Regions from separate parts of the Plantactinospora sp. CNZ320 genome, predicted to be linked through region 1. Evidence: riboswitches for the same ligand, from Rfam matches in the RefSeq annotation. Region 1 holds a riboswitch; the other holds the start of a gene.
The links. A riboswitch is a leader RNA that binds a small molecule or an ion and turns the genes downstream of it on or off. The one in region 1 is predicted to bind S-adenosylmethionine.
Positions count from the first base shown of each region.

Region 2: it holds a riboswitch for S-adenosylmethionine, as region 1 does, so the genes downstream of both, CLT71_RS00815 (ABC transporter substrate-binding protein) here and thrC (threonine synthase) in region 1, are expected to answer to the same signal.

Region 1 is NZ_PJMP01000001.1:5,660,615-5,665,080, reverse strand. Features, by position in the region: gene CLT71_RS25310 (GNAT family N-acetyltransferase) at 1-259, opposite strand, end outside; gene thrC (threonine synthase) at 673-1,968, opposite strand; SAM riboswitch class I at 1,982-2,098, opposite strand; gene CLT71_RS25300 (dienelactone hydrolase family protein) at 2,279-3,022, shown strand; gene CLT71_RS25295 (DUF6295 family protein) at 3,112-3,390, shown strand; gene CLT71_RS25290 (oxidoreductase) at 3,439-4,329, opposite strand.
Region 2 is NZ_PJMP01000001.1:192,442-196,907, reverse strand. Features, by position in the region: gene CLT71_RS00820 (BNR repeat-containing protein) at 1-1,096, shown strand, start outside; SAM riboswitch class I at 1,179-1,270, shown strand; gene CLT71_RS00815 (ABC transporter substrate-binding protein) at 1,531-2,412, shown strand; gene CLT71_RS00810 (amino acid ABC transporter permease) at 2,495-3,289, shown strand; gene CLT71_RS00805 (amino acid ABC transporter ATP-binding protein) at 3,282-4,067, shown strand; gene CLT71_RS00800 (cytochrome P450) at 4,129-4,466, opposite strand, start outside.

The DNA of each region.
Region 1 (4,466 bases):
GCACAAGCTCGGCGTTCTCCAGGTTCTCCAGCTGCGGCAGCGAGACTCCCAGATAGCCCACGGCCACCCCGTCGAGAAAGCCAAGCGAGTGCCTCTCTTCGTTACCCGGCCACGGGCGCCGGAGCCCGGCGAGGAAGCGCTGTCGGGGCAGCGGCGGCACGTCGGGCTGGTCGGCCGCACGCGCGGCGGCCTCGATCTCGTACGCCCGCTCGGTTGCGGCGACGTCGGTGACGTCGAGTGGGGTGACCACGATGTCCATGCTCTGGAGGGTGCCGCTTACCCGGACCCGGCGCGACCGAATATCGAGCAACCGTCACCTGGGGCGGTGGATTCGCGTTGAGCCCGACGGCGGGTTGTGAGCGTCGGCCGGACCGGGCGGAAGAGTTTGGTCGGGAGGACGCCCGCACAACGCCTCCGGCGCTGGGTCGTAAGAGCTTTGAAAGTCTACGGCGGTGCGTCCTCCCGCACGGAGCATCTTGCGTCGTGCAGATGCAGTCGTCAAGCCCTCTTCCGCGTGTTTTCGTCACGGGTGGCAAAAGAGCAGCTACGCAACGCATTCGTACCGCCGGGCAGGCGACCCGGTCGGTGGACTGGAACGATTCCACCTGCAAGTTGCACGTGCATCTGCCCGAGCACGCTTCGGGCAGATGCCGAAAATTTCTTCCCGGAAATTCAGCCGAGCAGGCCGGCGTCGCGGACCGCCCGCAGCGACGGCCTGATCCGGTACGTCGGACCGACCTGTGCCGCCACCGCATCCAGGGTCTTGAGCCCCTCGCCGGTGTTGTAGACGACCGTCTCGGCGTCCGGGTCCAGCCGGCCGCTCGCCACCAGCTTGCCGAGTACGGCCACGGTCACCCCGCCGGCCGTCTCGGCGAAGACGCCTGTGGTCCGGGCCAACTGGCGGATGGCGGCGCGGATCTCGTCGTCGTCGGCGTAGTCCATCCAGCCACCGGTACGGCGCACCGCCTCCAGGGCGTAGAGCCCGGCGGCCGGGTCGCCGATGTTGAGCGACTTGGCGATCCCGGTCGGCCGGACCGGGGTGATCACGTCGGTGTCGGAGTGCAGCGCGACGGCGATCGGGTTGCAGCCGGCCGACTGGGCGCCGAAGACCTTCCAGCCGTTCGCCGGCGCCTCGACCAGTCCGATCTCGACAAGCTCGCTGAACGCTTTGTCGATCTTGGTGAGCAGTTCGCCACTGGCCATCGGGACGACCACCTGCTCGGGAATCCGCCACCCCAACTGCTCGGCCACCTCGTAGCCGAGCGTCTTGGAGCCCTCGGCGTAGTACGGCCGGACGTTCACGTTGACGAACGCGGTGTCGGCGAACTCGTCGGTCTCGACCAGCTCGCCACAGAGCCGGTTGACGTCGTCGTACGAGCCGTCGATGGCGACCACGTCGCCGCCGTAGACGGCGGTGGTCACCACCTTGCCCTGCTCCAGGTCACCGGGGATGAAGACGATCGACGGCACCCCGGCCCGGGCCGCGTGCGCGGCGACCGAGTTCGCCAGGTTGCCGGTCGAGGCGCAGGCGAACCGGGTGAAGCCGAGCCCGCGGGCGGCGGTCAGCGCCACCGACACCACCCGGTCCTTGAACGAGTGGGTGGGGTTGGCGCTGTCGTCCTTGACCCAGAGCGGCGCCCTGATGCCCAGTTCGGCGGCGAGGGCGGCGGCCGGGACCAGCGGGGTCAGCCCCGGGTCGACGGTGACCCGGGCGGCCGGGTCCTGGCCGGTCGGCAGCAGTGCGGCGTACCGCCAGAGGTTGTCCGGGCCGGCCTCGATGTCCGCCCGGGTGACCCGGGCCAGGGTCGCGGCGTCGTAGCCGACCTCCAGCGGGCCGAAACACTCGTAACAGGCGTGCTGCGCGATCAACGGGTATTCGGCGCCACAACCCCGACAGACGAGGACACGGGCGGGATTCGGTGCCACCGGGCTGGTCTGGCTGGGGGTCGCGTCGATGATCGACGTCATGGCGATAGCCGTCCTCTCATCTTTCCCTGGCGCCGCACCGCGCGGCGGGGACGGATTTGGCACCTGCTCCGCCGTGGAGTGGTTGCCGGGGCGTCTTCGGGCCGTATCCCTCAGCCCCTCTGGATGAGGTATGAAGTTGTGCCCGACAGTCTACGGGCAGCGCGGGCCGGTGTCCCGGGTCTGTTTCCGGTGTGAGGAAGATCCCGGCACCGGTCCGCCGCCGGCCGCCGGCTGAAATAGTTGTCCAAGCTAACGACATTCGGGTACGGCCGGCGCGCACGATCCGGCCGGGCAGGACGGGAGCGGGACGTTGCGGGACGCGATGCAGGCCGGAACGGTCCGGATCACCGGGGCGGGCGGCGACGAGATCGAGGCGTACCTGGCCCAGCCCCTCGGCGACACACCGCACGGCGGGGTGGTGGTGATCCACCACATGCCCGGTTACGACGAGGCGACCAAGGAGATCACCCGTCGACTGGCCAGCTACGGCTTCGCGGCGATCTGTCCCAACCTGTACTCCCGGGAGGCGCCCGGCGCCAGCCCCGACGACGCGGCGGCGGCGGCCCGGGCCGCCGGTGGGGTACCTGACGACCGGCTGATCGGCGACGTCGGCGGCGCGGCCGACCACCTGCGCGGACTGCCGGCCTCGAACGGCAGGGTCGGGGTGATCGGGTACTGCTCCGGTGGCCGGCAGGCGTTCCTGGCCGCCACCCGGCTGCCGCTGGACGCCGCCGTCGACTGCTACGGCGCGTTCGTGGTCGGCGACCCACCGGAGGACTTCCCGCTGGCGGTGCGGCCGCTGCTCGACCAGGCGGACCGGCTCTCCTGCCCGCTGCTCGGCCTCTTCGGTGCCGAGGACCGCTATCCGGCGCCGGCCCAGATGGACGAGCTGTCCCGGGAGCTGACCCGGCTCGGCAAGCCGCACGAGTTCCACACCTTCGCCGATGCCGGGCACGGCTTCTTCGCCGTCGACCGGCCCGGCTACCGACCGCTGGCCGCGACCCAGGGGTGGCAACGGGTCCGGGACTTCTTCGACCGCTACCTGAACGCCTGACCGGCCGATCCCGTCCGGGTCCGGGTCGCGTCAGTCCGAGTCCTGTCCGTCAGTCCGAGTCCTGTCCGTCCGAGTCCGAGGAGGCCGGCATGTGCACGTACGTCACGGTGCAGCGCGAGATCGACGGCAGCGGCAAGGGTGCCGGCGGCTGGTTCCCGGTCACCCGCACCTGCGTCTATGTCGACCATCCGACACACGCGCCGTACGCACACACCCTCAACATCGACTTCCTGAACCCGGCCGCCGGCCCGGGGGCGCGGGTCGCGGTCGAGCTGACCGAGGAGTCGGCGCTCGCCCTGGTCGAGGCGATCCAGGCCGCCCTGGCCGCCGCGCCGGCCGGGCTGGCCAGCCGCGACCAGAACGTCTGACCCGGCTCTTTCAAGGGCCGCCGCCGCACCCGCCCAGGGGCCGGGCGCTCAGCCGGTCGCGTCGAGCCGGGCCAGCTCGTCCGGGCTGAGCCGCAGGCCGCCCGCGGCCACGTTCGCGACCAGGTGCTCCGGATTGCCGGTACCCGGGATCGCCAGCACGTGCGGGCCACGGTGCAACGTCCAGGCGAGCCGGACCTGCGCGACAGTCGCGCTGTGCACCTCCGCCACCGCCCGCAGCTCGGCATCGCCGTCACCGCCGGCGGTCACACCCGCCTCCCGGCCCGCACCGGCGATCGCGAAGAACGGCACGAAGGCGATGCCCTGCTCACCACAGATCCGCACGAGGTCGTCGGCGGTACGCCGGTAGTCGACCCCGTACGGGTTCTGCACGCAGACCACCGGCGCGATCTCCTGCGCCTCGGCGAGCTGCTCCGGCCGGATGTTGGAGACGCCCAGGTGCCGGATCAGCCCGGCCTCGCGCAGCTCGGCCAGTACGCCGAACCGCTCCGCGATCGGGTCGGGGCCGTGCACCCGGAGGTTCACCAGGTCGAGATGGTCCCGGCCGAGCTGCCGGAGGTTCTCCTCGACCTGGCCGCGCAACTGCTCCGGCCGGGCCGGCGGCAGCCACTCACCCGACGGGTCCCGACCCGGTCCGACCTTTGTGGCGATGACCAGATCGTCCGGGTACGGCGCCAGCGCCCGGTTGATCAACTCGTTGGCCGACCGCAGCGCCGAGAAGTAGAACGCGGCGGTGTCGATGTGGTTCACCCCGAGTTCGACGGCCCGGCGGAGCACCGCCACCGCACGGTCCCGGTCGCTCGGCCCGCCGTCGGCGTTCCGGGTCAGCCGCATCGCGCCGAAGCCGATCCGGTTGACCGTCAGGTCGCCGAGCCGCCAGGTGCCGGCGGACGCCGCGTTGATTTCGCCGGAATCCGTCATCGGAAACGCCTCCTCGTGCTCTGTCCACCCGTGGTCGGCCGACCATCCACCCCTGTGGACGATGGTCGGCACGGTGCCGAAGACTAGGCGGCTCCGTCACCGGCGGGACAGGGCACCACCTGCAAATTCGTCCGGCC
Region 2 (4,466 bases), 5.5 Mb from region 1:
GCGGCTGGACTCGGTCCTCGGCTGGGACAGCCACAACTCGGTGACGATGGCGCTGGACAGCACCGGGCACCTGCATGTGTCCGGCAACATGCACGACGTTCCGCTGGTGTATTTCCGGACCACCGTCGCCGGGGATGTCTCGACCCTGGTCCGGGTGCCGACCATGGTGTCCGCCGAGCGCGAGAACTCGGTCACCTATCCCCGATTCCTCCAGAACACCAACGGAGACCTGCTCTTCAGCTACCGCAACGGCGGCAGCGGCGCCGGCGTCAACTACTACAACAGGTACGACCCGGCCACTCGGAGTTGGTCGAGCCTGCTGTCGACCCCGTTCATCGACGGGGAGGAGCGCAACGCGTACCCCGAGGGGCCGGTCCGGGGCGGGGACGGCTTCTGGCACATGGCCGTCATGTGGCGTGACACGCCGGACGCGGGTAGTTCGAGCATGCCTTCGTACCTGCGCAGTCGTGACCTGGTGCGCTGGGAGGACAGCACCGGCCGGCCGATTCCGCTGCCGGCGACGTACCACAGCGTCGAGGGGGTCGACGCGGTGCCGACGTACAGCGGTGCGGTCAACGGCAACCTGAAGCTGGGACTGGACCGCGACAACCGGATCGTGCTGACCTACCTGAAGTACGACTCCGCGCTCGGGCACCAACTCTTCGCGGCCCGCCCGAACGGCCCCGGCGACTGGCAGGTCACCCAACTGACCAACTGGACCGGTCGGTGGGAGATCGGCGGCGGCGGTTCGCTGCCACAGTTCACCGCCCAGTTGCACGGCAACCCGACAACCCTGCCGGACGGGAAGCTCCGGATTCCCTACTCCTGCCACGGCGCCCGGCGGTCACTGGTCGTCGAGCCGAGTTCGATGGCGGTGGTCGCCGACGTACCGGAACCCCCGCTGCCGGCGGAGGTGACCCGGGTGCGTTCGCCGTTCCCGGGCATGCAGGTTCGCCTGGCGGCCTCCCAGTCCGGCGACCGGACGTACGCGCTGCGCTGGGAGAGCCTGCCGGCCAATCAGGATCAGCCCCGCCCGCCGGAGCAGACCCCACCGCCCCAGCCCTTGCGGGTGTACGTGCTGACGGCCACCCCGTAACCGCTGACGGGTGGCGAGCGCCACAGCGATCGAGGCCCTGACCAGTTGGAATGTCGGTGCTCCGGTTGAGTATGCTGATCGGCGGCCATCCAGAGCGACCGAGAGACCTGGCTCGTCGACGTCGCAGCAACCCCCCACCGTGGGTGCGGGTGCTACCGCCAGGACCGATGGAGGTTCCGAAGTGCGCAGCATCCGAGCCGGGCGGACGAGCCGGCTGCATGTCACCTGGCACCGGTGGCGTCGACACGTCGACCTCTGCCGGACCAGCACCATGCTCTGTCGGGCCTCGGCCTGACCGCGACCGCCGGTCGGCGGCATTCCGACCATCTCGTCAGCACCCCCTGAGCGACGCCGTTCCCCGCTGCCCTTGACCTGACCGGTCGGGGTGGTCCTTCGGCACGCCGTCGCCGGATATTTCATGGAGTTTCAGCACAATGCGTATTAAAACTCTTGCCACCCGCCTCCTCGCCGGGGTCGCCGCCGTCACCCTGCTCGGCGCGGTCGCCGCCTGCGGCGGCTCGTCGTCGGGCGACACCGCCGACAACCCGTACGACCTGCTGCAACCCGGGACCCTGCGGGTGGGCACCCTGACCGACGCCCCGCCGAACGTCTTCCTCAAGGACGGAAAGTTCACCGGCTTCGACAACGACCTGATGACCGCCGTCGCCGGCAAGCTCGGGCTCCGGGTGGAGTTCGTCGGCACCGAGTTCTCCGCGCTGCTCGCCCAGGTGAACAACCACAAGTTCGACGCCGGCTCGTCGTCGATCACCATCACCGAGGCGCGGCGGAAGACCGTCGACTTCACCAACGGGTACGACTTCGGCTACTTCGGACTCGACGTACCGGCCGGCTCGCCGATCAGGAGTTTCGCCGAGTTGAAGGGCAAGCGGGTGGTCGTGGTGCAGGGCACCGTGCAGGACGACTACGCCACCAAGGAGGGCCTCGACCCGGTCCGGGTACCCGACTACAACGGCGCGATCAACCAGCTCAAGGCGAAGACCGCCGACGCCTGGATCGCGCCCGCCGAGATCGGTGAGAAGTCCGCACAGGAGAGTGGCGGCAAGATCGTACTGGCCGAGAAGCAGCTCAGCTCGGCGCCGACCGCGTTCGCTGTGGCCAAGGGCGCCGACCCGCTGCGCGAGGCGCTGAACTCCGCACTCGACCAGGTGATCGAGGACGGCACCTGGACCCGCCTCCAGGAGCAGTACTACCCCGGGCGGCCGATACCAGAGACGTTCAAGCCGGGCAGCGGCACTGTGACGTACCCGCCGGTCAAGGCCGGTCCGACGAGCCCGGCCGCCACCCCGGCGAGCTGACCCGGCGAGCACCTCAGACAGCCGTCGGCCGGCCGCCCCGCGCGGCCGGCCGACGGCTGGCGGAACCGAGACAGGTGAGGCGATGGAGACCCTGGCGACACTGTGGGAGACGTTCTTCGACTGGGAGTCGATGCGCGAGGCGCTGCCCGAGATGCTCACGGTCGGGCTGCCGAACACGCTGCTGCTGGCGCTGCTCTCGGCGATCCTGGGAACGCTGCTCGGCATGCTGCTGGCGATGGCCGGGCTGGCCCGGACCCGGTGGCTGCGCTGGCCGGCCCGGATCTACACCGACGTGTTCCGGGGACTGCCGGCCGCCGTCACCATCCTGCTGATCGGGGTCGGGCTGGCGCCGCTCGGGCTCGCCTGGTGGGGACCCAACCCCTATCCGCTGGGCATCCTGGCGCTGTCGCTGATCGCGGCGGCGTACATCGGGGAGATCTTCCGGTCCGGCATCCAGAGCGTGGAGGCCAGCCAACTGGAGGCGACCCGGGCGCTGGGCCTGTCGCACGGTGCCGCCATGCGCCTGGTGATCATCCCGCAGGGCGTACGCCGGGTCCTGCCGGCCTGGGTCAACCAGCTCATCGCACTGATCAAGGACTCCAGCCTGGTCTACTTCCTCGGCCTGGTGGCCAGCCAGCGGGAACTGTTCCGGATCGGCCAGGACTACGCGGCGAACACCGGCAACGAGTCCGCACTGCTGCTCGCCGGAATCTTCTATCTGGTCATCACCGTGCCGCTGACCCACCTGGTCAACTGGGTCGACCGGCGGCTGCGCGACGGCCGGGCCGGTGGCCCGGAACCCGACGAGGAGGATCCGGTGGCGCTGGCCGGCGGGACCGCGCTACCGGCGGGTGGAAGGGGAACCCAGCATGCCTGACTCTGTCACTCCGACGGTGTCGACCCGGCCCGCCGAGGCGGGTCTCGGATACGAGTCGGTGAGCGTCGCGACCCGGGACGTGCACCTGTCGTTCGGCCGGCACCAGGTGTTGCGCGGCATCGACATCGAGGTGGGCCGGGGCGAGACCGCCTGCGTGATCGGCCCGTCCGGCTCCGGGAAGTCCACCCTGCTGCGGGTGGTCAACCGGCTGCTCGAGCCGGACCGGGGCGACGTACTGCTCGACGGCGTGAGCGTGCTCGACCAGGACCCGGACGCGCTGCGCCAGCGGATCGGCATGGTCTTCCAGCAGTTCAACCTCTTTCCGCACATGACGGTGCTGCGCAACGTCACGCTCGCTCTCCGGCAGCTCAGGAAGCTCTCCAGGGACGAGGCGAACGAAGTGGCGCTGCGCCAACTCGACCTGGTCGGGCTGCGGCACAAGGCGGACGTACGCCCCGGTCGGCTCTCCGGCGGTCAGCAGCAGCGGGTGGCCATCGCCCGGGCGCTGGCGATGTCGCCCCGGGTGATGCTCTTCGACGAGGCGACCTCGGCGCTCGACCCCGAACTGGTCAAGGGCGTGCTCTCGCTGATGGCGGATCTGGCCGGTCAGGGCATGACGATGCTTGTCGTCACCCACGAGATGGGCTTCGCCCGACAGGTCGCCGACCAGGTCGTCTTCCTGGACCGGGGTCGGGTGGTCGAGGCCGGCCCACCGGCCCAGATCTTCGAGGCCCCGCGCAGCGCCCGGCTCGGCCAGTTCCTCTCCCAGGTCCTCTGATCGGACTGCCTGCCGGGGCACTGGTCCTGTGATCGGTGTGTGCCTGCGGGTGCGCTCCCGGTCAGCCGTGCGGCCTGACCGGGAGTGCCGACAGGCCACGCAGCAGCAGGCTGGACCGCCAGCCGATCTCCTCGGGCGGCACCGCCAGGCGCATCCCAGGAAACCGGCGGGCCAGGGCGCCGAAGGCGACCTGCCCCTCCAGCCGGGCCAGCGGCGCGCCGAGGCAGTAGTGGATGCCGTGCCCGAAGGCGAGGTTGGGGGTGGCCGGGCGGTCCAGGTCCAGCCGGTCCGGCTCGGGGAACCGGTCCGGATCCCGGTTGGCCGAGAGCAGGGACACCAGCACCGACGCGCCCTGCGGAATCGTCTGGCCGCCCAACTCGACCGGCTCCATCGCGGTCC